2 regions of the Rhizobium sp. 01N424 genome follow, and region 1 is predicted to be linked to the other one. Evidence: predicted binding sites of a transcription regulator. Region 1 holds the regulator's gene; the other holds the start of a gene.
What was found. Region 1 encodes LexA, which represses DNA repair genes until DNA is damaged. Its sites were predicted from a motif close to TGTTCNNNNTGTGTTCNG; they were not measured.
Positions count from the first base shown of each region.

Region 2: the regulator LexA is predicted to act here: its motif matches at 11,478-11,495, upstream of AC1DNK_RS11040 (ImuA family protein).

Region 1 covers NZ_JBFTRK010000007.1:91,504-107,104, reverse strand. The annotation lists gene bamA (outer membrane protein assembly factor BamA) at 1-779, shown strand, start outside; gene lpxD (UDP-3-O-(3-hydroxymyristoyl)glucosamine N-acyltransferase) at 828-1,892, shown strand; gene fabZ (3-hydroxyacyl-ACP dehydratase FabZ) at 1,885-2,352, shown strand; gene lpxA (acyl-ACP--UDP-N-acetylglucosamine O-acyltransferase) at 2,349-3,167, shown strand; gene AC1DNK_RS18360 (LpxI family protein) at 3,170-4,051, shown strand; gene lpxB (lipid-A-disaccharide synthase) at 4,036-5,226, shown strand; gene gltA (citrate synthase) at 5,258-6,547, opposite strand; gene AC1DNK_RS18345 (ComEC/Rec2 family competence protein) at 6,839-9,265, shown strand; gene lexA (transcriptional repressor LexA) at 9,246-9,959, opposite strand; gene AC1DNK_RS18335 (VOC family protein) at 10,164-11,042, shown strand; gene kdsA (3-deoxy-8-phosphooctulonate synthase) at 11,039-11,884, shown strand; gene eno (phosphopyruvate hydratase) at 12,039-13,313, shown strand; gene AC1DNK_RS18320 (FtsB family cell division protein) at 13,458-13,778, shown strand; gene pdhA (pyruvate dehydrogenase (acetyl-transferring) E1 component subunit alpha) at 13,924-14,970, shown strand; gene AC1DNK_RS18310 (pyruvate dehydrogenase complex E1 component subunit beta) at 14,986-15,601, shown strand, end outside.
Region 2 covers NZ_JBFTRK010000003.1:101,037-116,637, forward strand. The annotation lists gene AC1DNK_RS10970 (hypothetical protein) at 1-192, shown strand, start outside; gene AC1DNK_RS10975 (ABC transporter ATP-binding protein) at 192-881, shown strand; gene AC1DNK_RS10980 (ABC transporter permease) at 878-2,089, shown strand; gene AC1DNK_RS10985 (MFS transporter) at 2,271-4,154, shown strand; gene lpxE (lipid A 1-phosphatase LpxE) at 4,207-4,935, opposite strand; gene AC1DNK_RS10995 (phosphatase PAP2 family protein) at 5,017-5,775, opposite strand; gene leuB (3-isopropylmalate dehydrogenase) at 5,889-7,001, opposite strand; gene AC1DNK_RS11005 (pyridoxal-phosphate dependent enzyme) at 7,178-8,110, shown strand; gene leuD (3-isopropylmalate dehydratase small subunit) at 8,168-8,776, opposite strand; gene AC1DNK_RS11015 (VOC family protein) at 8,912-9,331, opposite strand; gene AC1DNK_RS11020 (hypothetical protein) at 9,457-9,690, opposite strand; gene AC1DNK_RS11025 (HpcH/HpaI aldolase/citrate lyase family protein) at 9,802-10,704, shown strand; gene AC1DNK_RS11030 (DUF1737 domain-containing protein) at 10,706-10,912, shown strand; gene AC1DNK_RS11035 (metallopeptidase family protein) at 10,916-11,353, opposite strand; gene AC1DNK_RS11040 (ImuA family protein) at 11,518-12,453, shown strand; gene AC1DNK_RS11045 (Y-family DNA polymerase) at 12,464-13,903, shown strand; gene AC1DNK_RS11050 (error-prone DNA polymerase) at 13,900-15,601, shown strand, end outside.

The DNA.
Region 1 (15,601 bases):
TGCTGCGCGCAACAGCGCCGATCACCGAAGACCTGGCTTCGACTTTCCGCTACAACTTCAAGCGGATGGACTACGACTCCAGCGGCAGTGATTTGAGCGATCTGTCGATACCCTATCAGGATCTGGTCAATAACGGTCCTTGGATCAAGTCGTCGATCTCGCAGACTTTTACCTACAACACGCTCGACGATATGACGTTGCCGCGTGAAGGTATCTACGCAACCTTGACCAACGAAATCGCTGGTCTCGGCGGCGACTCGCAGTTCTATAAGGTCTACGGCAAGGCCCGCTATTATCATCTGCTTGCTGACGATGCAGACATCATCGGTTCGCTCGCGGCAGGCGCTGGCTATGTTGTTGGTTTCGACAAGAACCTGAATATCTTTGACCAGTTCACCCTGGGCAACAGCGATATTCGCGGCTTTGAAAACAAGGGCATCGGTCCGCGGATGGGCGGATCCCAGCCAGACGATCCGCTTGGTGGTACGACCTATTTCACGGTCTCTGCTGAGGCTTCGTTCCCGATGCCAGGCTTCCCGCGTGACTTTGGTCTGCGTGGCGCAGTCTTTGCGGATGCGGGTACGCTTTTCGGCAACGATGTTGATGTTTCTGGTCTTACTGTCGATGGTGATAACGCAGCTCTGCGGGCTTCCGTCGGCCTTGGCCTGATCTGGCAGTCGCCTTTCGGTGCACTTCGCGTCGACTATGCGATCCCGGTCGTCAAGAAGGACTACGACAAGACGCAGTACTTCAAGTTTGGCATCAACAACCAATTCTGATATCGGCAGTCCGGAACCATACTGGAATTCCGTTCTGGAGCATTGCCGATGGAGCAAAATTCGTTCTTTAAGCCTCGGGATGGGGTGAAGCTCTCTGAGCTCGCTCAATATCTCGGGGCAGAACTTCCCGATTCGTCCAAGGCTGACGTCATCATTCATTCCGTGGCTCCTGTGAGCCGCGCCAAGGCTGGTGACATCTGTTATGTGATTTCGCGCAGGAGCCGGGCCGAGCTGGAAACATGCGAGGCATCGGCTGTTCTGTGCGATCCGGCTTTGCTGTCTGCAATCCCGGCGCATATACCGGCGCTCGTCTCAAAAAATCCTCACGCAGCATTTGCAATGGCTGGCGGATATTTGCATCCGTCGGCTCTGCAGCCATTGCCATCCATGTCGGTTGACAGCGCCATCGGCACTGGCGCCGTGGTCGATCCGACCGCCAAGCTGGAAGCCGGCGTCATCGTCGAGCCTTTGGCTGTCATCGGCGCCGGTGTCGAAATCGGTTCGGGCACCCGGATCGGAGCGGGTGCGATCATCGGCCCCGGTGTCAAGATCGGCCGCAATTGTTCGATCGCCAGCGGCGCGAGCGTGCTGTGTGCTTTTCTCGGCAATCACGTCATCATCCACAATGGCGCACGTATCGGCCAGGATGGATTCGGCTATGCGCCGGGCCCGCGTGGCATGATCAAGATCGTTCAGATCGGCCGTGTCATCATTCAGGACAATGTCGAGATCGGCGCTAACTCGACGATCGACCGCGGTACGATGGACGACACGGTCATTGGTGAAGGCACCAAGATCGACAATCAGGTGCAGATCGGCCACAACGTGAAGATCGGCCGTCACTGCGCGGTTGTTTCACAGGTTGGCATCGCCGGCAGTGCTGTGATCGGCGATGGTGTGCAGATCGGTGGTCAAACCGGGATTAATGGCCATATTACCATTGGCAACGGCGTTCAGATCGCTGCCAAGAGCGGTGTGGTACAAAGCATTCCGGACGGCGAGCGTTATGGTGGCATTCCGGCCAGGCCGATCAAGCACTTCCTGCGCGAATCTGCCGAGATCATGGCACGTTCGGCGGCACGGGCGAACAAAACGGGAGACAAGAATGACTGAAGAAGCAAAGGCTTCTCTTTCGTCGGCAGACATCATCGAGATCATGAAGCTCCTGCCGCACCGCTATCCCTTCTTGATGGTCGACAGGATCATCGAGATCGACGGTGACGATTCCGCGATCGGTATCAAGAACGTCACGGCCAACGAACCGCAATTTACCGGCCATTTTCCCGATTCGCCGATCATGCCTGGCGTGCTTCTGGTCGAGGGCATGGCCCAGACGGCCGGCGCGATCTGTGCGCGCAAGGATGGCACGAGCGGCAATCTCGTCTACTTCATGACGATCGACAATGCCCGCTTCCGCAAGCCTGTCATCCCCGGCGATCGCGTCGAATTTCACGTCAAGAAGCTGAAGCAGCGCGGCAATATCTGGAAGTTCCACTGTGACGCCAAGGTTGATGGCAACCTGGCCGCGGAAGCCGATATCGGTGCAATGATCCTACGCAAGGACAAGGCATGAGCACGGTTGCCGCCAGCGCCCGCATTCACCCGATGGCCGTCGTTGAAGACGGCGCCGTCGTCGGTGAGAACGTGACCATCGGTCCCTTCGCCTATGTCGGTCCGAAGGTGACGCTTCATGACAATGTCGAGCTTCATCCCCATGCCATCGTCACCGGCCGGAGCATCCTCGGCAAGGGTTCGAGGGTGTTTCCTATGGCCGTCATCGGTGGTGATCCGCAAAGCGTCCATCACGCCGGTGAAGAGACGACGCTGACCGTCGGCGAAAATTGCACGATGCGCGAAGGTGTGACGATCAATACCGGCACCAGCGATTTCGGCGGCAAGACCATCGTCGGCGACAACAATCTGTTCCTCGCCAATTCGCATGTTGCCCACGATTGCCGTGTTGGCAACAATGTCATCATGTCGAACAACGTCATGCTTGCAGGTCACGTGACGATCGAAGATCGCGTCATTCTCGGCGGCGGTTCGGCGGTGCATCAGTTCACGCGTGTCGGCCGCCAGGCCTTTGTCGGCGGCCTCTCCGCCGTCAGCTACGACGTCATTCCCTACGGCATGCTGAACGGCAATCCGGGGCTGCTCGGCGGCCTGAACGTCGTCGGCATGACGCGTGCCGGCGTTGATCGCGCTGTCATTCACACCGTACGGCGCGCCTACAAGGCAATTTTCGAAGGCTCCGGTTCGGTTCGCGATAACGCAGCCGCAATCCGCGCCGAATATGATGATTGCCCTCAGGTTGTCGAAATCCTCGATTTCATTGCCGCCGAGAGCGATCGGGCGCTGTCTTCGCCGACGCGGGGACAGAAAGGCTGAGCGTGTCCGTTTCCGGCGACACCGCGAAGGGCCGTCTTGCGATCATCGCTGGAAACGGCCTTTTGCCGGCTTACGTCGCTCAGGCAGCGCGAGCTGCCGGCGATGAGCCCTTCGTGATCTCGTTGAAGGGCGAAGTTGACCGTTCCTGGCAGGGCTACGACCATGCCGTCATCGGCGTCGGCGATGTCTCCGCACTCGAAGCTATCTTCAGCAAGCATGACATTCGCCGCGTCGTAATGTCCGGTGGCGTTCGCCGCCGGCCGGAATGGCGGGAAATACGCCCGACCTGGAAGTCCATCGTCAAGATCCCGTCGGTCGTCAGGACATTGATCTCCGGCGGTGATGACACCGTGCTGCAGATGGTCATCAAGCTCATCGAAAATAACGGCCGCCGCGTGATCGGCGCTCAGGAAATCGCACCTGATCTCCTGGCTTCTGTCGGCTCTCTCGGTGCGGTGGCGCCGGGCAAGGACGATATCTCCGACATGCTGAAGGCTGCCGAGGCCGCCAATGCCCTGGGATTGCTGGATGTCGGGCAGGGTGCCGTCTCTGTGGGTGGACGCGTCGTCGCGCTCGAGGGACCCGAAGGTACCGACGGCATGCTGGAGCGGGTCGCATCGCTGCGGGGTACAGGGCGGATATCGGCGCGCCGCAAGGGCGTCCTCGTCAAGCTCTGCAAGCCGCAACAGGATTTGCGCGCCGATCTGCCATCGATCGGCGTATCGACAATTGCCAATGCACAAAAAGCCGGTCTTGCAGGCGTCGCCGTCGAGGCGGGCAGGGCACTGATTCTGGAGAGAGATGAGATGATCGCTGCGGCGGATCAGGCTGGCCTTTTCGTGTGCGGCATCGACCGCGGCTTGCCTGGATGGGGGCTGACGTGAGCACCAGTCTGAAAATCGGCATCATTGCCGGAGAAGTCTCCGGCGACCTACTGGGCGGCGATCTGATCGCCGCTCTGAAAAAGATCCATAACGGCCCGGTCGAGCTTTTCGGCGTCGGCGGCGAGGCGCTGGAAGCCCAGGGCCTGAAATCGCTGTTCGACTATTCCGAACTGTCGATCATGGGCATCAGCCAGGTGCTCGCCAAGCTGCCGACGCTTTACAGGCTGATCCGCCAGACCACGGCGGCAATCATCGCCGCCAAGCCTGATGTTCTCGTCATCATCGACAGTCCCGACTTTACCCATCGCGTCGCCAAACGCGTACGCGCGGCTCTCCCGGATCTGCCTGTCGTCAACTATGTCTGTCCGAGTGTCTGGGCGTGGAAGGAATACCGCGCACAACGCATGCTGGGATATGTCGATCATGTTCTGGCGGTCCTGCCATTCGAGCCCGGCGTGATGAAGGAACTCGGCGGGCCGCCGACGACCTATGTCGGCCACCGGCTGACGGCAGATCAGGATCTCATCGCGACACGAAACGCGCGCAGCGCAAGGGCAAACGCTGCCCAGCCCGCCGTCAAGTCGATCATGTTGCTCCCGGGCTCGAGGGCCTCGGAGATCAACCGTCTTTTGCCGCATTTCGGCGATGCAGTGAATGAGCTTGTCTCGCGCAACGGCGAGATGCGGTTCATGTTGCCTACCGTTGCGAGGCGCGAGGCGCAGGTGCGCGAGATGATCAAGGATTGGCCGGTGAAGCCGGAGATCCTTGTCGGCAGCGAGGCGAAGTGGCAGGCTTTCGCCGAAGCCGACGCAGCGATGGCCGCATCCGGAACGGTGATCCTGGAGCTGGGGCTCGCCGGCGTGCCGACGGTGTCGGCCTACAAGATCGACTGGATCATGAAGCTGCTGACGGGCCGCATCAAGACCTGGACGGCTGCCATTCCGAACCTGATCGCCGACTACGCGGTCGTGCCTGAATATATCAACGAGGTTGTCCGCGGCGGCAGCCTGTCGCGATGGATGGAGCGACTGTCGGCGGATACGCTGCAGCGCCGCGCGATGAGCTCGGGCTTCGATCTCGTCTGGCAGCGCATGCAGACGGACAAACCGCCAGGACAAAAGGCGGCCGAGGTCGTTCTCGAGACTCTGGACAAGAAAAAACCCGGTCAGAAATGACCGGGTTTTTTTGTTTCACCGATACAGGCGCCTAGCGCTTGGAGACCGGAACGTAGTTGCGCTCCGCTTCGCCGATATAGAGCTGGCGCGGGCGGCCGATACGCTGCTGCGGATCCTCGATCATCTCGTTCCACTGCGCGATCCAGCCGACGGTGCGGGCGAGAGCGAAGAGAACCGTGAACATGGTCGTGGGGAAGCCGAGAGCCTTCAGCGTGATGCCCGAATAGAAGTCGATGTTCGGGTAGAGCTTCTTCTCGATGAAATACTCGTCGGTTAGCGCGATGCGCTCGAGTTCCATCGCCACTTCGAGAAGCGGATCGTCCTTGATACCGAGTTCGCCGAGAACTTCATGCGTCGTCTTCTGCATGATCTTGGCGCGCGGATCGTAGTTCTTGTAGACGCGGTGACCGAAGCCCATCAGGCGGAACGGATCGTTCTTGTCCTTGGCGCGGGCAACATATTCAGGGATACGATCGACGGAGCCGATTTCCGAAAGCATGTTGAGAGCCGCTTCGTTGGCGCCGCCGTGGGCAGGACCCCAGAGGCAGGCAATGCCGGCCGCGATGCAGGCGAACGGGTTTGCACCTGAAGAGCCGGCGAGACGAACGGTCGAGGTCGAAGCGTTCTGCTCGTGGTCGGCATGCAGGATGAAGATGCGGTCCATGGCGCGCGAGAGAACCGGATTGACCGTGTACTCTTCGCAAGGGACAGCAAAGCACATGCGCAGGAAGTTCGACGCGTAGTCCAAGTCGTTCTTCGGGTAAACGAAGGGCTGACCGATGTGATACTTGTAGGCCATGGCGGCCAGCGTCGGCATCTTGGCGATCATGCGCAGCGAAGCGACCATGCGCTGATGCGGATCGGTGATGTCGGTCGAGTCGTGATAGAAGGCCGACAGGGCGCCGACACAGCCGCACATGACGGCCATCGGGTGTGCATCGCGGCGGAAGCCGGTGAAGAAGCGGCTCATCTGCTCATGCACCATGGTGTGGTGCGTGACGCGGTAATCGAAGTCCTTCTTCTGCGCAGCGGTCGGCAGTTCGCCGTAGAGCAGCAGATAGCAGACTTCGAGGAAGTCGCCGTGCTCGGCCAGCTGCTCGATCGGATAGCCGCGGTGCAGCAAAACGCCTTCATCGCCATCGATGTAGGTGATCTTCGATTCACAGGATGCGGTCGAGGTAAAACCAGGATCGTACGTGAAGGAACCGGTGTTCTTGTAGAGTGCGCCGATATCGATGACATCAGGCCCAATCGTTCCGCTCTTTACGGAAAGATTGGCGGATTTGTCGCCGATTTTGATTGTTGCGCTTTGATCCGTCATTCTGATCCTCCAAATTGGCGGCGGCGCCATAAAAGCGCCATAGGGTTAAGCGTCCGCTCAGATTGCTATATGATAGCGCGCCTAATGCCAAGTTACCGTGACGCCATTTTGTGCATCGCAGTATCAACTTTTAGGCACTCCTGCGATGCTGTAAACGCATAGCGGAAGCCGATGATTTATTTAGGCTTTTTGCACTCACGTTTTTTCATCATTTTTCAATCGATTATTGTTGCTGAAACGCGCGCAGGGTTGCATTCTGGTTGTATTCTATCGGGTCATCAGGCTCTTTGCATGCCGGAGTTGAAAACCAGCGACGTCAGCACGATCACCATCGGCGCCGCGGCCAAATTGCCGCAGACGCTGCTGATGCCGCCTGCAGCGGGCTCTCTCCTCGCACCTGTTAATCTAGGTCACCGCCGGCAGCTTTCTATTCATGCTCTTCGGTCGCTGCAGCGCCGTGTTGTGCAAAGCCTGCCGGCCTGCGCTGTCGAAGAGCTGGCTTATGGCGGCCGCATGTTGTTTGCGCCGGTGGCGCTCGGACTGGGCTCCCTTCTCTGGTTTGCCTGCGGTGCAGACATTTCACCGGCTGTGCCGCTTTCATGCGCGGTCGTGCTGCTTCTGCTGCTCGCCGTGACCGATCGCAGCCGGCAGTGGAGCCGGATCTGCGTGGCCTCCATGACGTTGATTGCTGCCGGCATCCTCGCCGCACAATTCGAGACCTGGAGAGCTGGTACTGTCGTTCTCGATTCGGCGGTAACGACGACGCTGACAGGCCGCGTAGAGCGGCGGGAAAGCGATGGCCGCGGCGGCTGGCGGTATCTGCTGGCGCTCAAGGCGACGGAGAACCCGGCGCTGAAGCGACCGCCAGAGCAGGTGACCGTGATTGCGCGCGGCCAGAAAGCGGAGTTCGAAACCGGGACTTGGCTGAAAGGCCGGGCAAGGCTGACGCCGCCGTCTGGGCCTGCTCTTCCCGGCCTCAACGACTTTTCGTTCGGTGCCTATTTCGACGGCGTCGGTGGCAACGGTTTCTTTTATGGTGCCCCTGCCGTGGTGCCAGCGGCCGAACCCGAGCCCGGATCGATGCAGGATCGCGCTATTGAATGGCTTTATCGCCTCAGAAGCGGCATCGGCGATCGTATCAGAGGCATCCTGCCTGGCGACACCGGCGCTTTCGCCGCCGCTCTCGTCACGGACGAGCGCCGCGCCATTTCGAGCGAGACGACCGAGGCGCTGCGCCAATCCGGGCTTGCGCATATCATTGCCATTTCCGGTCTCAACATGGCGCTGTCGGCAGGCATCTTCTTCGTCGGCTTCCGCAGCGTGCTCAGCCTGTTTCCGGCTGTCGTCCAGGCCTATCCCGTCAAGAAGATCGCCGCAGCCGGTGCGCTTGCCGCCGTCACCGCCTATTTTCTGATCTCGGGCTTCGCTGTCTCTGCCGAACGCGCCTTCATCATGATGGCGATCATGCTGGCGGCGGTCTTCTTCGACCGGCCGTCGATCAGTCTGCGCAACGTCGCCCTGTCGGCGCTGGTGATCATTATCCTCTCACCCTCGGAGATCATGGGGCCAAGCTTCCAGATGTCCTTCGCCGCGACACTGGCCCTCGTCGCGGGCTATGCGCTCTGGAAGGAGAGGCCGGTGCGCGACCGGCCCTTCGCAAAGTTTCGCGCCGTCAGGATGCTGTCTTCCGCCGCCGCGTTCTTCGGCGGCATCCTGCTGACCTCCGTCATCGGCGGCTTCTCGACTGCATTGTTCTCGGTCGAGCACTTCCACCGGCTGACGGCCTATGGCCTGCCAGCCAATCTCGCCGCAATGCCGATTATCTCCTTCATCATCATGCCGTTCGGCCTCATTGCCATGCTGCTGATGCCCTTCGGTCTCGATGCATGGGCGTGGCAGGTGACGGGTTTCGGGCTCGATCTGGTGATCGCCATCGCCAGGACGGTTGCCTCATGGGGCGGCGATATCGGCGTCGGGCGCCTGGCGTCTTGGTACTTTCCCGCGGCGGTGACAGGTTTCCTGCTGCTGACTTTGCTGCGCAGCCGCATGCGCCATCTCGGCACCGCGATCTTGATGGCATCGACGACAGCCGCCGCGATGTTGGGAGGTCCTCCGCCGCCGAAAATCGTGATTGCCGAGGACGGGAGCATGGCGGGCATCGTCAGCGACAACGGCCTCGCCACCAATCGCGAGCGGCCACCGGGCTTCATCTTTGATCAATGGAGGCGCGCTCTGGTGATCGATAAGCATCTGTCACCGGCGTTCCCGGCGCTCCCGGATATTCCCACCGCACCGCGCGGTGAAAGGCTGAAACTGACGGAGGCACAGCAGAACGACACCATGAACGCGATCAAGGCCAGTGCGACGGGCGAGCGCTTCTCATGCGTGAAAAAGGCCTGGTGTACAGCGAAGCTCGACAACGGTTCGATCCTGACCGTGATCGAGAATGCGGCGTTCCTTGGCCCAGCCTGCGACATATCCGATATCGTCGTCACACCGGTTCGCCTGCGCTTCGATACCTGCCGCTCAGGCGCCCTGCTTTTCACCGGGGAGACACTGCGGAAGACAGGCGCTGTCGAGCTTCGTTTCCCCAATGGGATCGCCGAAATCACCACATCATTCGAGGGTCTCGATCGTCCCTGGACCCGCCACCGCGCCTATGACTGGCGCAGTGGAGCTTTTGGTGAAAGCGAACCGCTCAGTGATAGCGGCGGATAAGGCCGACGAGCTTACCCTGAACCTTGACGCGGTCAGGTCCAAAAATGCGGGTTTCGTAAGCCGGGTTGGCGGCCTCGAGCGCAATGGACGCGCCCTTGCGGCGGAAGCGCTTCAGTGTTGCCTCTTCGTCATCGACGAGCGCAACGACGATATCACCGGCATTGGCGGTATTGGTGTTGCGGATGATGACCGTGTCGCCGTCGAAGATGCCGGCCTCGATCATGGAGTCGCCCTTGACCTCAAGAGCATAGTGCTCACCGTTTCCGAGCATGTCGGCGGGAACTGTAATGTCGTGGGTGTTCTGCTGGATCGCCGAAATCGGCACACCGGCTGCGATCCGGCCCATGACCGGCACGGAGATCGACGTGTGATTGTCCTCGTTCGCCGGCTTCGGCGGCGCGACCGGCTGCGGCTTGCCGAGGCTGCCTTCGATGACGCTCGGCGAGAATCCGCGGCGCGGCTGAATGCTCGGGCTGTAGGCTTCCGGAAGCTTGATGACCTCGAGTGCGCGCGCCCTGTTCGGTAGGCGGCGAATGAAACCGCGCTCTTCCAACGCGGTGATCAGGCGATGGATGCCCGACTTGGAAGCCAGGTCGAGCGCGTCCTTCATTTCGTCGAAGGACGGCGGTACGCCGGACTCTTTCATCCGCTCGTGAATGAAGAGGAGAAGCTCCTGTTGTTTGCGCGTCAGCATCGAAGTCTTTCCCCAGATTCGTGAAACAAAGCCAGAACGGACACTATATGTTCCATATGTGTTCCGCAAGTGCCTAAATATTGGTAAAACTTCCGATGATTTTTCGTCGTTTTTGAAAGTTTATTTGCCGGATTGGTGATCCACGCTTGCGCTTTGCCGGGCAGGGAGTGCAAATCTCTGCCGGCTTCACCGGAGGGAACCGCCATGACGCATCCGCTCGATCATCTGGTACTGCCCGTCACCCATATAGATGTTGCCCGCGAGCGACTCGGCCGTCTCGGTTTCACCGTCGCGGCCGATGGCCGTCATCCGTTCGGAACGGAGAATGCCTGCGTCTTCCTTGCCGACAGGACCTATCTCGAACCGCTCGGTGTCGCCAACCAGGCGGAGTGCGACGCGGCCGTCGCGAAGGGCAACAGCTTCGTCGCCCGCGATCAGGCCTTCCGCTTCCGCTGCGGCGATGACGGCTTTTCGGCTGTTGTCTTCGGCACCGATGATGCCGATGCGGACAAGGCTTCCTATGACGGCGCACAGCTGAGCGGCGGTGATATGGTCGAATTCTCGCGGCCGATCGTCATGCCCGACGGAACACAGGCGACAGGCGCCTTCAAGCTCGCCTTTGCCGCCGATCTCCGGGCACCCGATGTCTTCTTCTTCGCCTGCCAGCGGATCAACGCCTTTCCGGCCGATCGCAAGGCACTGGAAACCCATGCAAACGGCGTCACCGGCATCAGCGAGATTGCCCTGAGCGCTGAGGATCCGCAGGCCTTCGCCGAATTTCTGGAGACGGCCAGCGGTGGAGTGGAGCCTAAGGAGGCGGCACTCGGCCTATACTTCGAATTGCCGAACGGGAGACTTTCCATCTTCTCGAGCGAGGGCATGGAGGCCTATTTCGATGCCGAGCCACTTGTCACCGATAACGGCCTCAGGGCGCGCGCAATCGTGTTTTCGGTCGGTGATCTGGCCGTGACAGCGGCGCATTTGGCTGCTAACGGGATCACCCATGTCAGTATGAACAATCGTCTGCTGGTGAAGCCGGCGCCGGGACAAGGCGCAATCTTTGCCTTCGAGGAGACCCAATGACAAATACCAATGCAGAAGTCGTCGCCGGCGAGGGTGCTGGACGCGTTACTTTTTCGAATACGGGCAAGCTGTCGCTGATCGCCGGTCCCTGCCAGATGGAAAGCCGCGACCATGCTTTCATGGTCGCCGGTGTTCTGAGCGAACTCTGCAAGTCGCTCGGTATCGGCCTCGTCTATAAGTCGTCTTTCGACAAGGCGAACCGCACATCGCTTTCTGCCGAGCGCGGCATCGGTCTTGAAAAGGCGCTCGAAGTCTTCTCCGATCTGAAGAAGGAATTCGGCTTTCCTGTTCTGACCGATATCCACACGGAAGAGCAGTGCGAGCAGGTGGCAACCGTCGCCGACATCCTGCAGATCCCGGCCTTCCTCAGCCGCCAGACGGACCTTCTCGTTGCTGCCGCCAAGACCGGCCGGATCGTCAACGTCAAGAAGGGCCAGTTCCTGGCGCCCTGGGACATGAAGAATGTCCTCGCCAAGCTGAATGCCAGCGGCAATCCGAACATCCTGCTCTGCGAACGCGGTGCCTCCTTCGGGTACAACACACTGGTATCGGACATGCGCTCGCTGCCAATCATGGCTGCACTTGGCGCTCCCGTTATCTTCGACGCCACGCATTCCGTGCAGCAGCCGGGCGGGCAGGGCGGTTCGAGCGGCGGCCAGCGCGAATTCGTCGAGACCCTGGCGCGTGCCGCCGTTGCCGTCGGTGTCGCGGGTGTCTTCGTCGAAACGCACGAAGACCCGGACAACGCGCCGTCCGACGGACCGAACATGGTCTATCTGAAGGACATGCCGCGGCTTCTCGAAAAGCTTCTCGCCTTCGACGCCATCGCGAAAGCGGCCTGACGTTCAAAAGGCTGACATGATCCTGTAATAGGCCTCGAATGAGGCTGGAAACGAAGGCATGTTAGGCGGCTCAAAAACGGCCATTGTAATTTGCGTGCCTTCGATTAAGACGATTTCAAACGATTTATCCCACCCACCGAGCAGGAAGAAACCCATGACTGCAATTACCGATATCATCGCCCGCGAGATTCTCGATAGCCGTGGCAACCCCACCGTCGAGGTCGACGTTTATCTGGAAGATGGCAGCATGGGCCGCGCGGCTGTTCCGTCGGGTGCGTCGACCGGCGCGCACGAAGCCGTCGAAGTTCGCGATGGCGGCAAGCGCTATCTCGGCAAGGGTGTCGAAAAGGCCGTCGAAGCTGCCAACACCGAAATCTTCGACGCCATCGGCGGCATCGACGCCGAAAACCAGATCCAGATCGACAACATCATGATCGAACTGGACGGCACGCCGAACAAGTCGCGCCTCGGCGCCAACGCCATCCTCGGCGTTTCGCTGGCCGTCGCCAAGGCTGCTGCCGAAGCTGCCGGCCTGCCGCTCTATCGCTATGTCGGTGGCGCTTCCGCCCACCTGCTGCCTGTTCCGATGATGAACATCATCAACGGCGGCGCTCATGCCGACAACCCGATCGATTTCCAGGAATTCATGATCCTGCCCGTCGGCGCCGACTCGATCCGTGAAGCCGTCCGCATGGGTTCGGAAGTCTTCCACGTCCTCAAGAAGGAACTCTCGGCTCAGGGCCACAACACCAACGTCGGCGACGAAGGCGGTTTCGCACCGGGCCTGAAGAGCGCGCCTGAAGCCCTCGATTTCATCATGAAGTCGATCGAAAAGGCTGGCTACAAGCCGGGCGAAGACATCTATCTCGGCCTCGACTGCGCCTCGACCGAATTCTTCAAGGACGGCAAGTACGTTCTGGAAGGCGAAGGCCGCACGCTGGAGCCTGGCGCAATGGCCGAATACCTGGCGCAGCTCGCTGCCCAGTACCCGATCATCTCGATCGAAGACGGCATGGCTGAAGACGATTGGGACGGCTGGAAGGCTCTGACCGATCTGGCCGGCAAAAAGGTTCAGCTGGTCGGCGACGATCTCTTCGTCACCAATTCGGCCCGCCTGCGCGACGGTATCAAGATGGGCGTCGCCAACTCGATCCTCGTCAAGGTCAACCAGATCGGCTCGCTGACGGAAACCCTCGACGCCGTCAACACTGCGCACAAGGCAGCCTACACCGCCGTCATGTCGCACCGTTCGGGCGAAACCGAAGATTCCACGATTGCCGATCTCGCGGTTGCCACCAACTGCGGTCAGATCAAGACCGGCTCGCTGTCGCGCTCGGATCGTCTGGCAAAGTACAACCAGCTGATCCGCATCGAAGAGGGCCTCGGCCCGCAGGCCCGCTATGCCGGCCGCTCGATCATCCGCGGCTGATAGCCGTTAGCGATCAATGCCTTGAAACCCGCGCTTCACCGGCGCGGGTTTTTTCTTGCTCGCAAGAATTCATAGTCAACGGACGGTTAATCTCTCAGCGCTACTGTCATCGCATAGGTAATGCGTTTTAGAGCATGTGTGCGTATGTGGACAAAGCATCATAAGAAAAAGAAGATCGGCCGGTTCGTTGTTCCGGCTATGACGATCGCCTTTCTCTCCTATTTCGGCTATCATTGCATCCATGGCGATTACGGCCTGCGTGCGACCGAAGTCTTCGAGCAGCGGCGCATCGCCCGCGAGAAGGAGCTTGCGACGCTGAAGGCCAAGCGCGAGCATATCGAGCAGCAGGTCGCGCTTTTGAGTGATGGCTCTCTCGACAAGGATATGCTAGACGAAAAAGCCCGTTACCAGCTGAATGTGTCACGCGCCGACGAGGTCGTCATATTCAATTCATATTCCAATTAACTGAAAACAAGTTAATCGTTAATTATATAGAATTATCAGTGGCTTAATCCTGAATACGTGCCATGCATTTATGGCATTGCTGTGGCCATATTTCTTCCCTATGGTACGCGCCACCTAAGAACCACAAACCCATAGGGAGGGTTGAATGGCGCCGCGAAAGAACGCGACCGTTTCCAGCCGCAAGACCAGCGCAAAATCCGCAGCCAAGGCCTCGAATGGTGGTCCTGTCGCCGATTTCGATCGCGACGAGGAGCTCAAGGCTTACCGCGAGATGCTGCTGATCCGCCGCTTCGAAGAGAAGGCCGGCCAGCTTTACGGCATGGGCTTCATCGGTGGTTTCTGTCACCTTTACATCGGTCAGGAAGCTGTCGTCGTCGGCATGCAGATGGCGCAGAAGGATGGCGATCAGGTCATCACCGCCTACCGTGACCACGGCCACATGCTGGCAACCGGCATGAGCGCCCGCGGCGTCATGGCCGAACTGACCGGCCGCCGCAACGGCTATTCCCACGGGAAGGGCGGTTCGATGCACATGTTCTCCAAGGAAAAGCATTTCTACGGCGGACACGGCATCGTCGGCGCGCAGGTCTCGCTCGGCACCGGCCTGGCATTTGCCAACCGCTACCGCGGCAATGACTCGGTCAGCGTCGCCTATTTCGGCGACGGCGCGGCTAACCAGGGCCAGGTCTACGAAAGCTTCAATATGGCGGCACTCTGGAAGCTGCCGATCATCTATATCGTCGAAAACAACCGCTACGCCATGGGCACCTCCACGGCTCGCGCCACCGCACAGTCGAACTATTCGCTGCGCGGCTCCGGCTTCGGCATTCTGGGCGTACAGGTCGATGGTATGGACGTGCGCGCCGTCAAGGCTGCCGCCGACGAGGCGCTCGATCATTGCCGCTCCGGCAAGGGCCCGATCATCCTGGAAATGCTGACCTACCGCTACCGCGGCCACTCCATGTCGGACCCGGCCAAGTACCGTTCCAAGGACGAAGTGCAGAAGATGCGCTCGGAGCATGATCCGATCGAGCAGGTGCGCCAGCGCCTCGTCGAAAAGGGCTGGGCCTCCGAAGACGATCTGAAGGCGATCGACAAGGACGTCCGCGACATCGTCGCCGACAGTGCCGATTTCGCCCAGAACGATCCGGAGCCGGATGCATCCGCGCTCTACACCGACATTCTGCTCTAATCGGGGAGGGAACCAATGCCTATCGATATCCTCATGCCCGCCCTCTCTCCGACGATGGAAGAAGGCACGCTGTCTAAGTGGCTCAAGAATGAAGGCGACAAGGTCACCTCGGGTGACGTGATTGCCGAAATCGAAACCGACAAGGCGACGATGGAAGTCGAAGCCGTCGATGAAGGCGTGATCGGCAAGCTGCTGGTTCCGGCCGGCACCGAAAACGTCAAGGTCAATGCCAAGATCGCGATCCTCCTGCAGGACGGCGAATCGGCTTCCGACATCTCGGCCGCACCCGCTGCTGCACCGGCACCTGCCGCTGCTCCCACACCGGCCGCAGAAGCCAAGCCTGCCGCAGCACCGGTTCCGGCTGAACCGAAGGCAGCAGCACCGAACGATCCGGAAATCCCCGCCGGCACCGAGATGGTCTCCATGACCGTTCGCGAAGCGCTTCGCGACGCGATGGCCGAAGAAATGCGCGCCGACGACAACGTCTTCGTCATGGGCGAAGAAGTGGCCGAGTATCAGGGCGCCTACAAGGTGACCCAGGGCCTGCTGCAGGAATTTGGCGCTCGCCGCGTCATCGATACCCCGATCACCGAGCACGGCTTTGCCGGCGTCGGCGTCGGCGCTGCGATGG
Region 2 (15,601 bases), on a different contig from region 1:
CCATTCTGCTCGTCTGATGCCGACTGGCCCGACAATATCGCCGTCGTCTATCTCGACGAGAAGCAGACCTTCGTGCAGCCCAGCCAGACGATCGAAGTGCGCGGCATTCTCGAATACGGCTCGTGGACCGATCCCGAAACCGGCTTCGTCAGCCTGCTCCGCCTGCGCCAGGCCGAATATTGGGCGGTCTGATGCTGGCGCTCGAGATCAGCAATCTGTCGGTCACGTTCAGCGGACTCAACGCACCGGCGCTTGAGATCGGCGCGCTGGCGCTGTCTGCCGGCAGCCGGGTTGCGGTGACCGGGGCTTCCGGCTCAGGCAAGAGCACCTTCGTCAACATCATTACCGGGTTGGAACGTGCGGTGCGCGGATCCGTCTGCTGGAACGGTGACGATATCTGCGCTTTGTCCGAGAGCCACCGCGACCGCTTCAGAGCGGGTAACATCGGACTCGTAATGCAGGACTTTCATCTGTTTCCGGGGCTTTCGGCCGTCGAGAACATTTTGTTGCCCGCCCGTCTGTCGCGCGCCGCCGATGCTCAAATGGTGCTGCGTGCGCATGAACTGCTGATGCGGACCGGCCTTTCACGGCCCAATCAGAACATCGAGACGATGTCGCGCGGCGAGATGCAGCGGGTGGCGATCGCGCGTGCGCTTTTGCGCAAGCCGGGCGTCATCGTCGCAGACGAGCCGACCGCCAGCCTTGATGCCGAAACCGGCCGCATCATCGGCGACCTGCTGCTTGATCTGGCGATTGCGGAAGGCAGCACGCTGATCGTCGTGTCGCATGATCCGCATCTGTCAGGCCGCATGGACCGCCGCCTGTTGCTGTCCTCGGGACGCATCGTTGAAGACGCCTTCAGCAACGAGGTAGCGGCATGATCCGGTTCATCGCCGCCGATGTTCGTCGCCTCTGGGCGGGTTCCGTCGTCGTGGTTCTGCTCGTTGCCCTGGCAACAGCGCTCGGCGTTGCGGTCGTCCTGCAGGAGCGGGCGTTGCGGCTCGGCAGTGCGCGGGCGGCCGACAGGTTCGATCTCGTGATCGGCGCTGGCGGCAGCGAGACGCAGCTTGTGCTATCATCCGTCTTCCTGCAGCCCTCGCCCTTGCCGCTGATGCCGGGCCAAATACTTTCCAAGCTGACTGCCGATCCGCGGGTCGCATGGGTTTCGCCGATCGGCTTCGGCGATTCCTTTTCCGGATATCCGATCGCCGGCACCAGCCTGGCCCTGCCCGACAATCTCTCCGGCGGGTTCAGCGAGGGTCGTGGCTTTGCCGCGGAGAACGAAGCCGTTGTCGGCGCAGCGGTCAGCTTGCCGCTCGGATTCGAGATCAAGCCGATGCATGGCTCAGTCGAAACCGGCGGTCATACCCATACCGAAATCGCCTATCGCGTGACCGGCCGCATGAAGCCGACGGGGACCGCCTGGGATCGGGCGATCCTGGTGCCGATCCAGGCTGTCTGGCATATCCATGGCCTTGAATCCGGTGATTCCGCCGATGAAGATCACGATCACGCGGATGACCACGCGCTTGATGATCGCTGGTCCGGCGACTTGCCCGGCCTGCCCGCCGTTCTCGTCAAGCCGAAGTCGATCTCAGATGCCTACAAGCTGCGGCAGGACTATCGCAGCGGCAACACGGTCGCGGTCTTTCCGGGCGAAGTACTGACCAACCTCTACGCAACGCTTGGCGATGCGAAGCGTATTCTGGTCGCGGTGGCATCCGGCGCACAGGGGCTGGTCGCCGCATCGCTGATCCTGGCGACCGTCATCCATATCGGTCAGCGCCGCCGCCAGATCGGAGCGCTCAGGGCGTTCGGCGCGCCGCGCCTGGCCATCTTCGGTATTGTCTGGGGTGAGTTCTTTGCGCTGATCGCGCTCGGCATCGCGGGCGGTTTTGCGCTGGGCTATTGCGCAGCGTCTCTGCTTTCCGGTTTCTTCAGCGCCAGCAGCGGTATTGTCATGCCGGTGGGCTTTGTCCGGGCCGACCTGATGCTGGCCGGGGTGCTGATTGCATTTGGCGCCGTTCTTGCTGCGCTGCCTGCGATTCTGGCCTACCGGCAATCTCCGGCGGAAGCCCTCAGGGCGTGATAATGCAGGCTGCTGCGCGAAGCTGTGCAAACACGTTAGACTAAAGTCATAATCCCAAAGCCGCTCTCTTTATCCGAATTCTTTTCTGCCACACTCTTCGCAGGTGAGCCGCGTCCAGGGGCATACTTTGAGGAGAGTTTGGGACGCGCCTTGCTGCTCATCATTCTGTGGAGGACAGACAATGGCAAATATCGCAAGCGCCGAGAGCGCAAAAGCCCGTCCGATGACTGGCGAGGAAAGGAAGGTCATCTTCGCCTCGTCGCTCGGTACGGTCTTCGAATGGTATGATTTCTATCTCTATGGTGCGCTCGCAACCTATATCGGCGCCACCTATTTCACTCAGTATCCCGAAGCCACGCGCAACATCTTCACGCTTCTTGCCTTCGCCGCAGGCTTCCTGGTCCGTCCGTTCGGCGCCCTGGTCTTCGGCCGCCTCGGCGATCTCGTCGGCCGCAAATACACCTTCCTGGTCACGATCCTGATCATGGGTTTCTCGACCTTCCTCGTCGGTATCCTTCCGGGTGCGGCGACCATCGGCATCGCGGCTCCGATCATCCTGATCGTGCTTCGCCTGCTGCAGGGTCTGGCACTCGGCGGTGAATATGGCGGTGCTGCGACCTATGTCGCGGAACACGCGCCGAATGGCCGACGCGGCTACTTCACATCCTGGATCCAGACGACGGCAACGCTCGGCCTTTTCCTGTCGCTGATCGTCATTATCGGTGTGCAGCAGATACTCGGCACGACGGCATTTGCGGCCTGGGGCTGGCGCATTCCGTTCCTGGTTTCCATTCTGCTGCTCGGCGTCTCGGTCTGGATTCGTCTGAAAATGAACGAATCCCCGGCCTTCCAGAAGATGAAGGCGGAGGGCAAGGGTTCGAAGGCGCCGCTGACGGAAGCCTTCGGCACCTGGAAGAATGCCAAGATCGCTATCATCGCGCTGCTCGGCGCAACGATGGGTCAGGCGGTCGTCTGGTACGGCGGCCAGTTCTATTCGCTGTTCTTCCTGCAGAACGTTCTGAAGGTGGATCTGCAGTCGGCCAATATCATGGTGGCGATCGCGCTGATCCTGGCGACACCGTTCTTCGTCGTCTTCGGCTCGCTGTCGGACAAGATCGGCCGCAAGCCGATCATCATGGCGGGTCTGCTTATCGCCGCCATCACCTACCAGCCGCTGTTCAAGGCGATGACCTATATGGCCAACCCGGCCCTCTATGAGGCACAGGCTTCGATCCGCGCAACGGTGACTGCCGATCCGGCAGACTGCAAATTCCAGTTCAACCCGACCGGTACGTCGAAGTTCACCAGCTCCTGCGATGTGGCAACGGCGTTCCTGACCAAGAACTCCGTGCCTTACGACGTGGTGCCTGGCCCTGCCGGACAGCCGGCAACGGTCAAGATCAGCGATGCCACCATCACCAGCTTCGACGTCATCGCCGCTGGCGACAAGGCCAAGGGCATGACCGCAGCCTTCGAGAAGAGCACCAACATTGCGCTTCACGATGCCGGTTACCCGCTGAACCGCGGCGCCGCCAAGGTTCCGGATTCCAAGCTCGATGCCTTTATCGCGGCTAACCCGGAGCTCAACCTGAACGCCGAGACGATCCGCGCCGGCGAGAAGGAAACCATGCCTGCCGACAAGCTGGTCGCTGGCAAGCTGCTGACGGCTGAGGAAGCGAACGGCGTCACCGACATGGCGGTCTATACGGTCGCTGGTGGTGGCACCTTCGCCATGGTGGCTGATCCGGCACGCGTCAACTGGATCGGCACGATCGCCGTACTCTTCGTTCTCGTGCTCTACGTGACGATGGTCTATGGCCCGATCGCAGCGCTCCTGGTCGAGCTCTTCCCGACCCGTATCCGCTACACCGGCATGTCGCTGCCCTACCATATCGGCAACGGCTGGTTCGGCGGTCTGCTTCCGGCAACGGCCTTCGCGATGAGCGCGGCTGCCGGCGATATCTACTACGGTCTCTGGTATCCGATCGTCTTCGCAGGCATCACGCTGGTCATCGGCCTGCTGTTCCTGCCGGAAACCAAGAACCGCGATATCCACGCCGACTAAGATCGCATGGATTGAGATGATAGAACCCGGCGCTCACAAGGCGCCGGGTTTTTTATGCGCGCAGCAGCCGTTTCGGAGCGGGCCAGCCGTCAGCGAGCTTGAAGAGGACGCCGTAGCGCGAAAAGACGATGGCGATCATCAACGAGAACCAGCCGCCCAGCGCCAGTCCGGCAATTACGTCGCTCGGATAGTGAGCGCTGACCATGACGCGAGTCATGCCGAGCCAGAGCGCACAGGCGAGGAAAACGACGCGGTATCGGGGAAAGAGAAGCGATAGCGCGGCGAAGAAGGCACCGATCGTCGTCGCATGTCCCGAAGGGAAGCTTTCGAAGGCTGCGTGTCCGGAGAAGGGCGAGAAGGAAAAGATCCCGTAGTCGTCGAAATGCTGCGGACGGGCGCGGCCGATCACCCGCTTGAGGATGTTGGCGAGGATGCCGGAGAGCGCGATGGAGATCAGCAGATAGGCGCCGATCCAGCACATCTGTAGCGCTTGAATGCGGGTGCGCAGCGATCTGACGACCCGCAGTGCTGCGAGGCCTTCGAAGAGCAGGAAGGTGCTGGTGATGATGATCCAGCCGGAGGTGCCGAAATCTGTGAGGATACGGCCGAGGCGGCGCATGGCGGGCGGCACGTGCCCGGCGCCGACAGGACCATCCAGCACCAGCATGGAGAGCAGAACGGCATTGAAAGTGATGAACAGGCAGGTCTGCCAGCGCAGTTGTGGCATCCGGCAGGTGCTGCGCCGCCAGCGCCTGTCGAGCGAAGAAAGTATCGCCTGCATCCAATTCGATCCGTTCAAAAATCAATATCGAGAACAGTGCGACGGTAGCATCGGGTGGCGACAGTTTTTTTACGAAGACGGTCAGATCAGACGGCTGAGCCGCGGTATTGGCCAGCCTTCACGGCCGACTGAGAAGACGAAGCCGAAACGCGCGAAAGCAATCGACAGCGCGAAGGCAAGCCATGCGCCGAGCGCCAATCCGGCCGCGACGTCGCTTGGATAATGGACACCGATGATGACGCGTGTCGCGCCGAGCCAGAGGCCGATACCGATGAACACCAGCCGGAAGCGCGGAAAGAGCAGCGCCAGAGACATGAACAGCGCACCGATATTGGCCGAATGCCCGGACGGAAAGCTCTGGTGCAGAAAATCCCAGCTGAAGGGCGTGAAGCTGAAGATGCCTTCCTGCTCGTAAAGCAGCGGCCGGGCGCGGCCGATCAGGAATTTCAGCGGGTTGGCGATTGCGCTGGCCAGGATGACGGAAAGGCCGACATAGGCGGCCATCTGGCCGAAATAGGCCATGCGGAATCGCCTGCGCACCTTCCAGAGGCGGCGCCGGACCACGTAGCCGGTGACCAGGATCGTCAGCAGACCGGCAAGGATCCAGGCGAGCCTGCCGATATCGGTGACGTCGCCGGCAAACGAGACGAGTGGCGGCGAAAGGCTCTTTACCGCTTGGCCCAGCGGCCGGTCGAAGACGAAGAAGGCGATGGCGACGGCATTGATGGCGAAGAGCGCGAAGGCCTTCCAGGGAACCCGCCGATGGATCGTGCGCCGCGCCTCGTAGCGCTTCTTCAGATAGGCCCTGCAGCCTGGCTTCGGTCCGGCGGTGTCGCTCATTCTGTCCCTTCGTCGTTGGCACGGGGGAGATAGGGAGACGAGGCGCCGGCTTCAATGAAAAAGCCCTCCGCGCGGCTGCGCGAAGGGCCTTGAAAAGCGTTTCACGTGAAATATCAGGCCGAGAGCGCCTTGAATTCCGCAAGGATTGCCGCTCCCATCTCGATGGTGCCGACCTGCTTGCAGCCTTCGGCCATGATGTCGCCGGTGCGGATGCCCTTGTCGAGAACGTTGGCGATCGCCTTTTCGAGATTGTCGGCTTCGGTGACCATGTTGAAGGAATAACGCAGGCACATGGCGAAGGAGGCGATCATGGCGATCGGGTTGGCAATGCCCTTGCCGGCAATGTCAGGTGCCGAGCCATGGACCGGCTCATAGAGCGCCTTGCGCTTGCCGGTCTTGCCATCGGGCGCGCCGAGCGAAGCCGATGGCAGCATGCCGAGCGAGCCTGTCAGCATGGCGGCCACGTCAGAGAGCATGTCGCCGAACAGGTTATCGGTGACGATGACGTCGAACTGCTTCGGTGCGCGGACGAGCTGCATGCCGCCGGCGTCTGCCAGCATATGGTCGAGCTGAACGTCGGAGTATTTTTCCTTGTGCGTTGCCGTCACCACCTGGTTCCAGAGCACGCCAGACTTCATTACGTTGCGCTTTTCCATCGAGCAGACGCGGTTCTGTCGCGTGCGGGCCATTTCGAAGGCGACGCCGGCGATGCGTTCGATCTCGTAGGTGTCGTAGACCTGCGTGTCGATGCCGCGCTTCTGGCCGTTGCCGAGATCGATGATCTCCTTCGGTTCGCCGAAATAGACGCCGCCTGTCAGCTCGCGGATGATGAGGATATCGAGACCTTCGACCAGTTCCGGCTTCAGCGAGGAGGCGGAAGCGAGTGCCGGATAGCAGATCGCCGGGCGAAGGTTTGCGAAGAGCTCCAGATCCTTGCGTAGGCGCAGCAGGCCGGCTTCCGGACGAACTTCGTAAGGTACGGCATCCCATTTCGGGCCGCCGACGGCGCCGAAGAGAACGGCATCGGCGGCGAGCGCCTTCTGCATGTCGGCTTCCGAGATCGCCTGGCCATGTGCGTCATAGGCCGAGCCGCCGACGAGGCCTTCGTCGGTCACGAAACCTGATTTCATCTCCTCGTTCATGTAGGCGATGATCTTGCGGACTTCGCCCATGGCTTCAGGACCAATGCCGTCGCCCGGCAGCAGGAAGAGATTGCGCGTTGTCATGAAACCCTCCGAAGGAAAAACAAGCTGCGGCTTCTTAGACCCCGGAAATCGGCATTTCAAGCAAGGGAGAGGCCGAATCGGTACGCTTTGCCGCGCTATCGGCCGGTAGCGAAGTGTTGACCCCTGCCCGTCTCCGCGCCAAGAAGACCGTCAGGTTTCAAGAAATGGAATTCACAATGTCCCCGTCCCCATTGCATCTCAACACCCCTCTCCTGCGCAGCGCTGCCGATTACAGCGCCAGCGGCAAGCCGCTATGGCTGAAGCTCGATGCCTTGCAACCATCCGGAAGCTTCAAGATGCGCGGCGTCAGCAGGCTCTGCCAACATGAGGTGGAGAATGGGGCAAAGGAAATCTTCTGCGCATCGGGCGGCAATGCCGGGATCGCGGCGGCCTTTGCCGGGCGGGCGCTCGGCGTGCCCGTGACCATTGTCGTGCCGGAGACGACATCCGCCGACGTTCGGCAGTTGATCGAGGCGGCCGGGGCTTCCGTTCTGGTTCACGGCTCCGTCTTCGATGAGGCGAACGCCTATGCGATCAAACTCTCCGAAGCCCGGAATGCCGCCTATGTTCATCCCTTCGACCATCCGCTGCTCTGGGAAGGGCATGGAACGCTGATCGATGAAGCTGTGGCTTCAGGCACAAAATTCGACTGCGTCGTCGTCAGCGTCGGCGGCGGCGGCCTGCTTGCCGGTATCGTTGCCGGGTTGAAGCGCAATGGTCTTGATAATGTGCCTGTGATTGCCGTCGAGACCGAAGGGGCTGCCTCCTTCCATGAGGCGTTGAAGGCGAAGGAGCGCATCACCCTGCCTGCCATCACCTCAATTGCCAATTCGCTCGGTGCGCGGCAGGTGGCGCAGCATGTCTTCGATCTGCCCAGCCATCATCCGATCGAAAGCGTGACGGTGACTGACGCGCAAGCGGTGGCTGCCTGCCTGAAATTTGCGGATGCGCACCGCATTCTCGTCGAGCCCGCCTGCGGGGCTGCACTTGCGGTCGCCGATGTGCATGCCGGTCTGCTGTCGCGCTTCGAAAATCCGCTGATTGAAGTCTGCGGTGGTGTCGGCGTTTCGCTCGACAAGCTCAAGGTCTGGAAAGAGCGGTTTCTCTAATCAAAATGAAAAAAGCCGGGCGAGAGCCCGGCTTTTTTGTCCGTCGTTTCCGATGCCTCAGGCAGCCCAGGGGCGCGAAGCGCTGTTCTGCTTTTCGAAGCTGTCGATCGCCTTGCTCTTTTCCATCGTCAGGCCGATATCGTCGAGGCCGTTCAGCAGGCAGTGGCGCTTGAACGCGTCGAGATCGAACTTGATCGAGCCGCCATCCGGGCCGGTGATCTCGAGATTTTCCAGATCGACGGTCAGAATGGCGTTCGAGCCGCGCGACGCGTCGTCCATCAGCTTGTCGAGATCTTCCTGGCTGACCTTGATCGGCAGGATGCCGTTCTTGAAGCAGTTGTTGTAGAAAATGTCGGCGAAGCTGGTGGAAATGACGCAGCGGATGCCGAAGTCGAGCAGCGCCCACGGGGCGTGTTCGCGCGAAGAGCCGCAGCCGAAATTATCGCCGGCAACCAGGATCTTAGCATCGCGGTAAGCGGCCTTGTTCAGCACAAAATCGGCATTTTCCGAGCCGTCTTCGTTGTAGCGGGCTTCGGCGAAGAGGCCGGTACCGAGGCCGGTGCGCTTGATGGTCTTCAGATAATCCTTCGGGATGATCATGTCCGTGTCGATGTTGACGACGGGCAAGGGCGCGGCAACGCCGGTGAGCTTCACGAATTTATCCATGACCTAGGCTCCAAATTCAGCGGATGTACTTTCGTTGATCAGCATCTAGTCCAGTTTTTTGCCGAAATGAAGGAGAATCTTTCCAAAGTGGCGGCTGCGCGGCGTTTCGCGCAGCCTGCCGCATCGCATGGGCGGCTATTTCGATGCCTCGTTCAGACCCCAGATGACGCCGAAGGGATCGCGCAACTGGCCGTAGCGGTCGCCCCAGAACATCAGTTCGATCGGCATGACGACTTCGGCGCCTGCGGCCACGGCGCGGTTCCACCAGGCATCGATATCGTCAATGACAAGCTGGATGGCGAAGCCTTCATGACCTTTGAAGGGATGGCCATATTCGGGATAGGCATCCGACAGCATCAGCGAGCTGCCATTGATGTAGAGATGCACATGCATCGTCCGGCCCTTTTCGTCGGCCGGAACGACATAGGCCTCTTCGGCGCCGAATGCCTTCTTGTAAAATTCCGCAGCCTTGAGGGCGCCATCAACAGTCAGATAGGGTAGCAGGCCATTCTTGACCGGCGGCATCTTGGCGGGTGCGTTTTCCGTAGTGCTCATTCTTTCCTCCGTCTCTTGATTTTGAAGGTCGGCATCGTGCCGTCCGTCTCAAGGACGTAGAAATCAAATGCGCGCCGACAGCGCCGCGAAGAATTTTTCGTGAAGGGCTTATGCTGGCTCTGAGATCAGAGATCGATGATCGTGCCGCGGCCATCGTTCCAGATACGCATTTCGCGCTGCTGGGTTTGGGCCTTGGCGCGCACCGGAGCCGGTTTCATCTTCAGCGACATTGCGCGGCCAACCATCAGCACGGTCAGGATGCCGCCGACGGCGAGCGTGACCGAGAAGGTGAACAGCGCCAGCGCCACGAATACAGTGACGCCTGCCAGCATGAGGAAGATGGAACGGATATTCTGCATAATTCTAGACCTCTCTTCGAAAGGAATGTGGTCCTTGATTTCCCTCCTTGCAAGGCAAGCATGGCTTTTTGTTGTCTTGTCAGCCTTCACAAAGCTTGGCACACATTCGTGATGAGCCGAAATTCCCCTGCCCGTTCCTTCACTCTCCGTCGTTCGTTGCTGAGCGTTCCCGCGATCAATGCCCGCGCGCTGGAGAAGACCCATGTGCTGGATTGCGATGCCGTGATCTTCGATCTGGAGGATTCGGTTGCACCGGAAAAGAAGGATGAGGCGCGGCAAAACCTGAAAGCTTTCTTTGCTGGCCCGGCGCTCGAGGGAAAAGAGAGGATCATCCGCATCAATGCTCTCTCTTCCGGCTTCGGCCCTGCCGATATGGAGCTGGTGCGCGCCCTGGAGCCGGATGCGGTGCTTCTGCCGAAGGTCAGCGAGCCGCAGGATGTAATGGCGATCAGCGACATGCTTGGCGATGCCGACGCGCCTGATACGCTCCGGATCTGGGCGATGATCGAGACGCCGCGGGGTATTCTGAACAGCGCGGCGATCGCCGAATTCGGGCGCACCGCTGGCTCGAGGCTCGATTGCTTCGTCGTCGGCCTCAACGACCTGCGCAAGGAAACCGGCGTGTTGCCGCAGCCGGGTCGGACCTATCTGGTGCCTTGGCTGATGCAGGTGATCCTCGCCGTTAGGGCTTATGGCCTCGATGCGATCGACAGCGTTTTCAACGATTTCAAGGATGCGGATGCCTTCGAGGCCGAATGCGCGCAGGCACGCGCCATGGGCTTCGACGGCAAGATGCTGATCCATCCGGCGCAGATTGATGCCGCCAACCGGCATTTTGCACCCGGCGAGGCGGCGATCCGCGAAGCCCGGGAGATCATTGCTGCCTTTGCCGATCCTGCGACCGATGGCCTCAACGTCATCAATTCAAACGGCAGGATGATCGAGCGCCTGCATCTTGTCCAGGCCGAAAGTCTGGTTCATAAATCCCGCCTCATTGCTGAACGGAAATCATGACATGAAGCTTTACCGCCTTCTGACCGGCCAGGACGATGCCGCCTTCTGCCATCGCGTCACCGATGCCCTCAACAAGGGCTGGTCGCTGCAGGGCTCTCCCTCGGTCACCTTCAACGCCGAGACCAAGCAGGTCATCGCCGCCCAGGCGATCGTCAAGGACGTCGAAGGCAAGGACTACCACCCGGATATGAAGCTCTCCGAGCAGTAATATCTATCGGTCGGCTGCTTCTTCGGCGCTTTCTTCAATCCGCTCCATGTCGTCATCGCTGAGACCGAAGTGGTGGCCGATTTCGTGGATGAGGACATGGGTGATGATGTCGCCGAGCGTTTCGTCGTTCTCGGCCCAGTAATCGAGGATCGGACGGCGGTAGAGGCGGATGCGGTTCGGCAGTTCGCCGGTTTCCATCGTGAACCGTTCCGAAATGCCCCGGCCCTCGAAAAGGCCGAGCAGATCGAAAGGCGTTTCCAGCGCCATATCCTCGAAAACGTCATCATCGGGAAAATCTTCGATCTCGATCGTCAGATTGGCGGTCAGAGAACGAAACTCGTCCGGCAGGTGGCTGTAGGCCTCCATCGCCAGCGATTCAAATGAGCTGAGCGTCGGTGCATGGCGATCACGCCAATCCTCGCTCTGGTCTATGCGGGCCATCAAAAACCCCTTTCTTTGCCGCCCATATAGAACCTTTGCGAAGGATTTTCGAGTGTGGAATCAACGGCAGGAATAAATTCACATCAAATGGCTGTTGACTCTTTTTGACAGCTCTGGAATCTATAAGAACATAACAGGAACAATTCTGACTTGGAGTGAACGTCATGGCACAGACGGCCGTGACGCGCGAGCGGCTTTTTGCGCTCCGCGAAACCATTGCGAAGCTTGAGGGCAAACCGGTTCCGGCGCTTGCGGCAGCGGAGCAGGAAGCTGTGGCTGCTGGAGATGCGCCACGAAAGAAGGGGAAGGCACCACAATTTTCCTTCGGCGTTCCGCAGCTGGACGTGGCCCTCGAAGGCGGCTTGCCGCTCGATGCCTTGATTGAAATCCGCACCCGGATGTTTCGTGATGCGGGCGTTAGCAGCGGCTTTGCTCTGGCGCTTGCGGCAGCGCTGCAGCACAAGGCCGAGGAAAAAAATCCCGTTCTCTGGATCGCCGACAAGGTCGGATCGATCGAGGCCGGTATGCCCTATGCGGTGGGGCTCAAGGATTTCGGATTGCGGCCGGAGCTCTTTCTGCATGCAAGTCCGCGCAAGCTGGAGGATGCGCTCTGGCTTGCGGAGGCGGCTCTGGAAAGTGGCGCTTTCATCACGACGATCCTGGAAATTCGCGGCAATCCGAAATCCTTCGGCCTTGCCGAGAGCCGGCGGTTTCATCTCAGGGCGAAATCGGCTGGCCGCTCTCTCCTGCTGCTGCGGCAATCAGGAGAGGAAGAGGCAAGCAGCGCCCATGTCCGCTTTCTTGCCAAACCTGCGCCTGCGCGGGAACGGCCTCTCCCGGATGGTTCGATGCTGGGCGGCAGCATCGGCAGTCCGGTTTTTCATCTCACCCTGGAGAAGAGCCGCAATCCGGCCCCCCTCTCCCTCTTCCTGGAGTGGAACCCCCATGACCGCCAGTTTCTCCCCGTCGAACAATCAGCCGTCACTCGCTTTCCAGGCGAGCTCGCAGCGCATTCTGGCGCTGCATTTTCCGCATCTCTCCACGGACAGGATCGCCCGCAAGAGATGGGGTCTCTCGTGGCGTTCGAAAGGGCATCCTGACGCGGCGCCGATCGTCTGCTCGGGCCGGTCCGACAATACGATGCGGCTGACGGCGCTGGACGAAAAGGCGGAAAAACTCGGCCTCAGGAAAGGGCTTGGCGTTGCCGAAGCCCGCGCCATTCACCCGGTCATCGACGTCATCGAGGAGGATGCTGCTGCCGACCGGCGCTTGCTGGATGCGATCGCCGACTGGTGCGACCGCTACACGCCGCTGGTCGCCCTCGACGGCAAGGACGGGCTGTTTCTCGATATTACAGGATGCTCTCATCTTTTCGGCGGCGAAAGGGCGATGCTGAAGGATATCCTCTTGCGGCTCCATCAGATGGGCCTGGATGTGGGTGGTGCGATTTCCTCGTCGCCCGGGCTATCCTGGGCCGTCAGCCGTTTTGGCGAAGGCGGGGTGATTGCCGAGGATGAGGCGGGTGCTGTTCTCGAACCTCTGCCGGTCACCGCGCTCCGCCTCGATGCGCCTGTCGTTGCAGCCCTTCAGAAACTCGGCCTCCGCTATATCGGCGATCTCATGCAGGCGCCACGCGCGCCGCTCACCCGCCGCTTCGGCGCACTTGTTCTTTTGCGGCTTGATCAGGCGCTGGGCCTGGATGAGGAGCCCGTTTCTCCCCGCCTGCCTATTGCCAGCCTTTCGGCGGAGCGGCGGCTTGCCGAGGCGATTACGGCCGAAGAGGACATTCTTCTTCTTGCAGGTCAGGTTGCGCATGCGTTGCAGCCTTCGCTTGAGACGCAAGGCATCGGCGGAAGGGTCTTCGAACTGGTGTTGTTCCGGGTGGATGGCTGCGTCTTTCGAATTTCTGCCGGTACCTCCCGGCCGTTGCGTGATCCGCAGCGCATTGCCAGCCTGTTCTGCGAGCGGCTGACGGCAATTCATGATGATCTCGATGCCGGCTATGGTTTCGAGATCCTGCGGATCAATGTTCTCAGGCATGAAAACTTCCAAAACGAACAGGATGATTTCGAGGGAGAACGGCAGACGGCGATCTCGCTTGCCGGGTTCGTGGACAAGGTTTCGGCCCGTCTTGGCGAGGAATGCCTGATCCGTTTTGAACAGCGTGAAAGTCACGTTCCGGAACGTGCAGTCTTTGCCGTTCCGGCGATCGAGACCTTGAACAAATCGCCCCGGGAGCCGGCCGCTCCGATGGCAAGGGGCGATAGACCCGTTCGCCTGCTTGCCATGCCCGAACCGATGGAGGCTTTTGCTGCCGAGGTGCCTGACGGAGCTCCGGCGTATTTTCGCTGGCGGCGTATCCGGCACCGCATCCTGAAAAGCGAAGGGCCGGAGCGGATCGCCATGGAATGGTGGATCGATGGTGTGGATGCCAAGGAGCGTGATTATTTCAGCGTCGAGGACGAGCAAGGCTATCGCTTCTGGATCTATCGCGAAGGTCACTACGGACCGGATATGCCGCAATGGTTCATGCATGGAGTTTTCGCATGACACCGGCCTTTTTCGAAATCGGCGCCAGAACGAACTTTTCCTTCCTGGAAGGGGCTTCCAGGCCCGAGGAGATCGTCACTCAGGCGGCCATTCTCGGCCTTTCCGGTATTGGGATCGCTGACCGGAATTCGGTCGCGGGCGTTGTGCGCGCCTATGCCCAGACGAAGGTTTTTCGCGGCAAATATGAGCGGAAGCTGGCCGGCAAGCTGGAAAAGGATGAGAAGGCGGAAGACATTCTGGAGCCCGTTCCTTTCCAGCCAGGTGCGCGTCTGGTCTTTTGCGATCAGACGCCTGAGATCCTGGCCTATCCCAAAAACCGGCAGGGCTGGGCGCATCTCTGCCGGCTTCTGAGCGCTGGAAACCTGAAGGAAGGCGCTGTCAAGGGAACGTGTCTGCTGGAAGAAGCGGATCTGATGGAATGGGGCGACTGCATGATGCTGGCGGCCGTTCCTTCCTCCGCCATTCTGAATGCCTCTGCCTGCAGAGGTCAGTTTTCGGATTGCCTCGGGCGCCTGAAAGACCGGTTTGGTACAAACCTGTTTCTGGCGCTGACCCCTGCCTACAACGGCCATGATGCGCTGACGTTCGCGACCTTCTCGAATGTCGCGGCGGAAAACCGCGTCCCTTTGATCGCAACCAATCAGGCCCTCTATCACGACAGAACCCGCAGACCCCTGTCCGATGTCGTGACGGCCATTCGCGAGCACGTGGCGATCCCCAAGGCTGGCTTTCTTCTCGCTCCGAACGCCGAACGTTATCTCAAAGACAACAGGGAAATGTCGCGGCTCTTCAGAAACTATCCCGAGGCGATCGAGAATACCGGCAGGTTCTTTGCCGGGCTGGAATTTTCCCTGGACGAGATCAGCCATAATTATCCGACAGAAAATGCGCCTGGGGAAACGGCATATGAGACGCTGGACCGGCTGACGCGGGCGGGCGCGATCAAGCGGTATCATCCAGAAGCGGTGCCGGAAAAAATCCAGGACCAGATCGACTACGAGCTCGATCTGGTCAGACAGAAAGACTATGCGGCCTACTTTCTGACGGTTCACAGGATCGTTCATTACGCACGCTACGAGAAGAATATCCTCTGCCAGGGACGAGGCTCGGCGGCCAATTCGGTCATCTGCTATTGTCTGGAGATCACGGAAGTCGATCCAGCCAAGAGCATCCTGCTCTTCGACCGGTTCATTTCCATGGATCGCGATGAGCCACCGGATATCGATGTCGACTTCGAGCATGACAGGCGCGAAGAGGTCATCCAGTTCATCTACGAGGCCTATGGACGAAACCACGCCGGGTTGACGGCGGGGGTGACCACCTACCGGACGCGCTCGGCAGGGCGCGAAGTGGCGAAGGCTTTCGGGCTTTCCGAAGACGTGCAGTCTGCAATTGGTAGCCTGGTCTGGGGATGGTCGGACGATAGCCTATCCGAGCGCGAGGCGAAGGCTGCCGGTCTCGACATGTTCGATCCGATGACCCGGAATGTGCTGCAATATGCCTCCGAGCTTCTGTCCTTTCCGCGGCACCTGACCCAGCATGTCGGCGGCTTCGTCATCACGCGTGACCGGCTCGACGAAATCGTGCCGATCATGAAAACGGCGATGCCCGGCCGCTACATGATCGAGTGGGACAAGGATGACCTGGACAATGTCCGGATACTGAAAGTGGATGTCCTGGCACTCGGCATGCTGACCT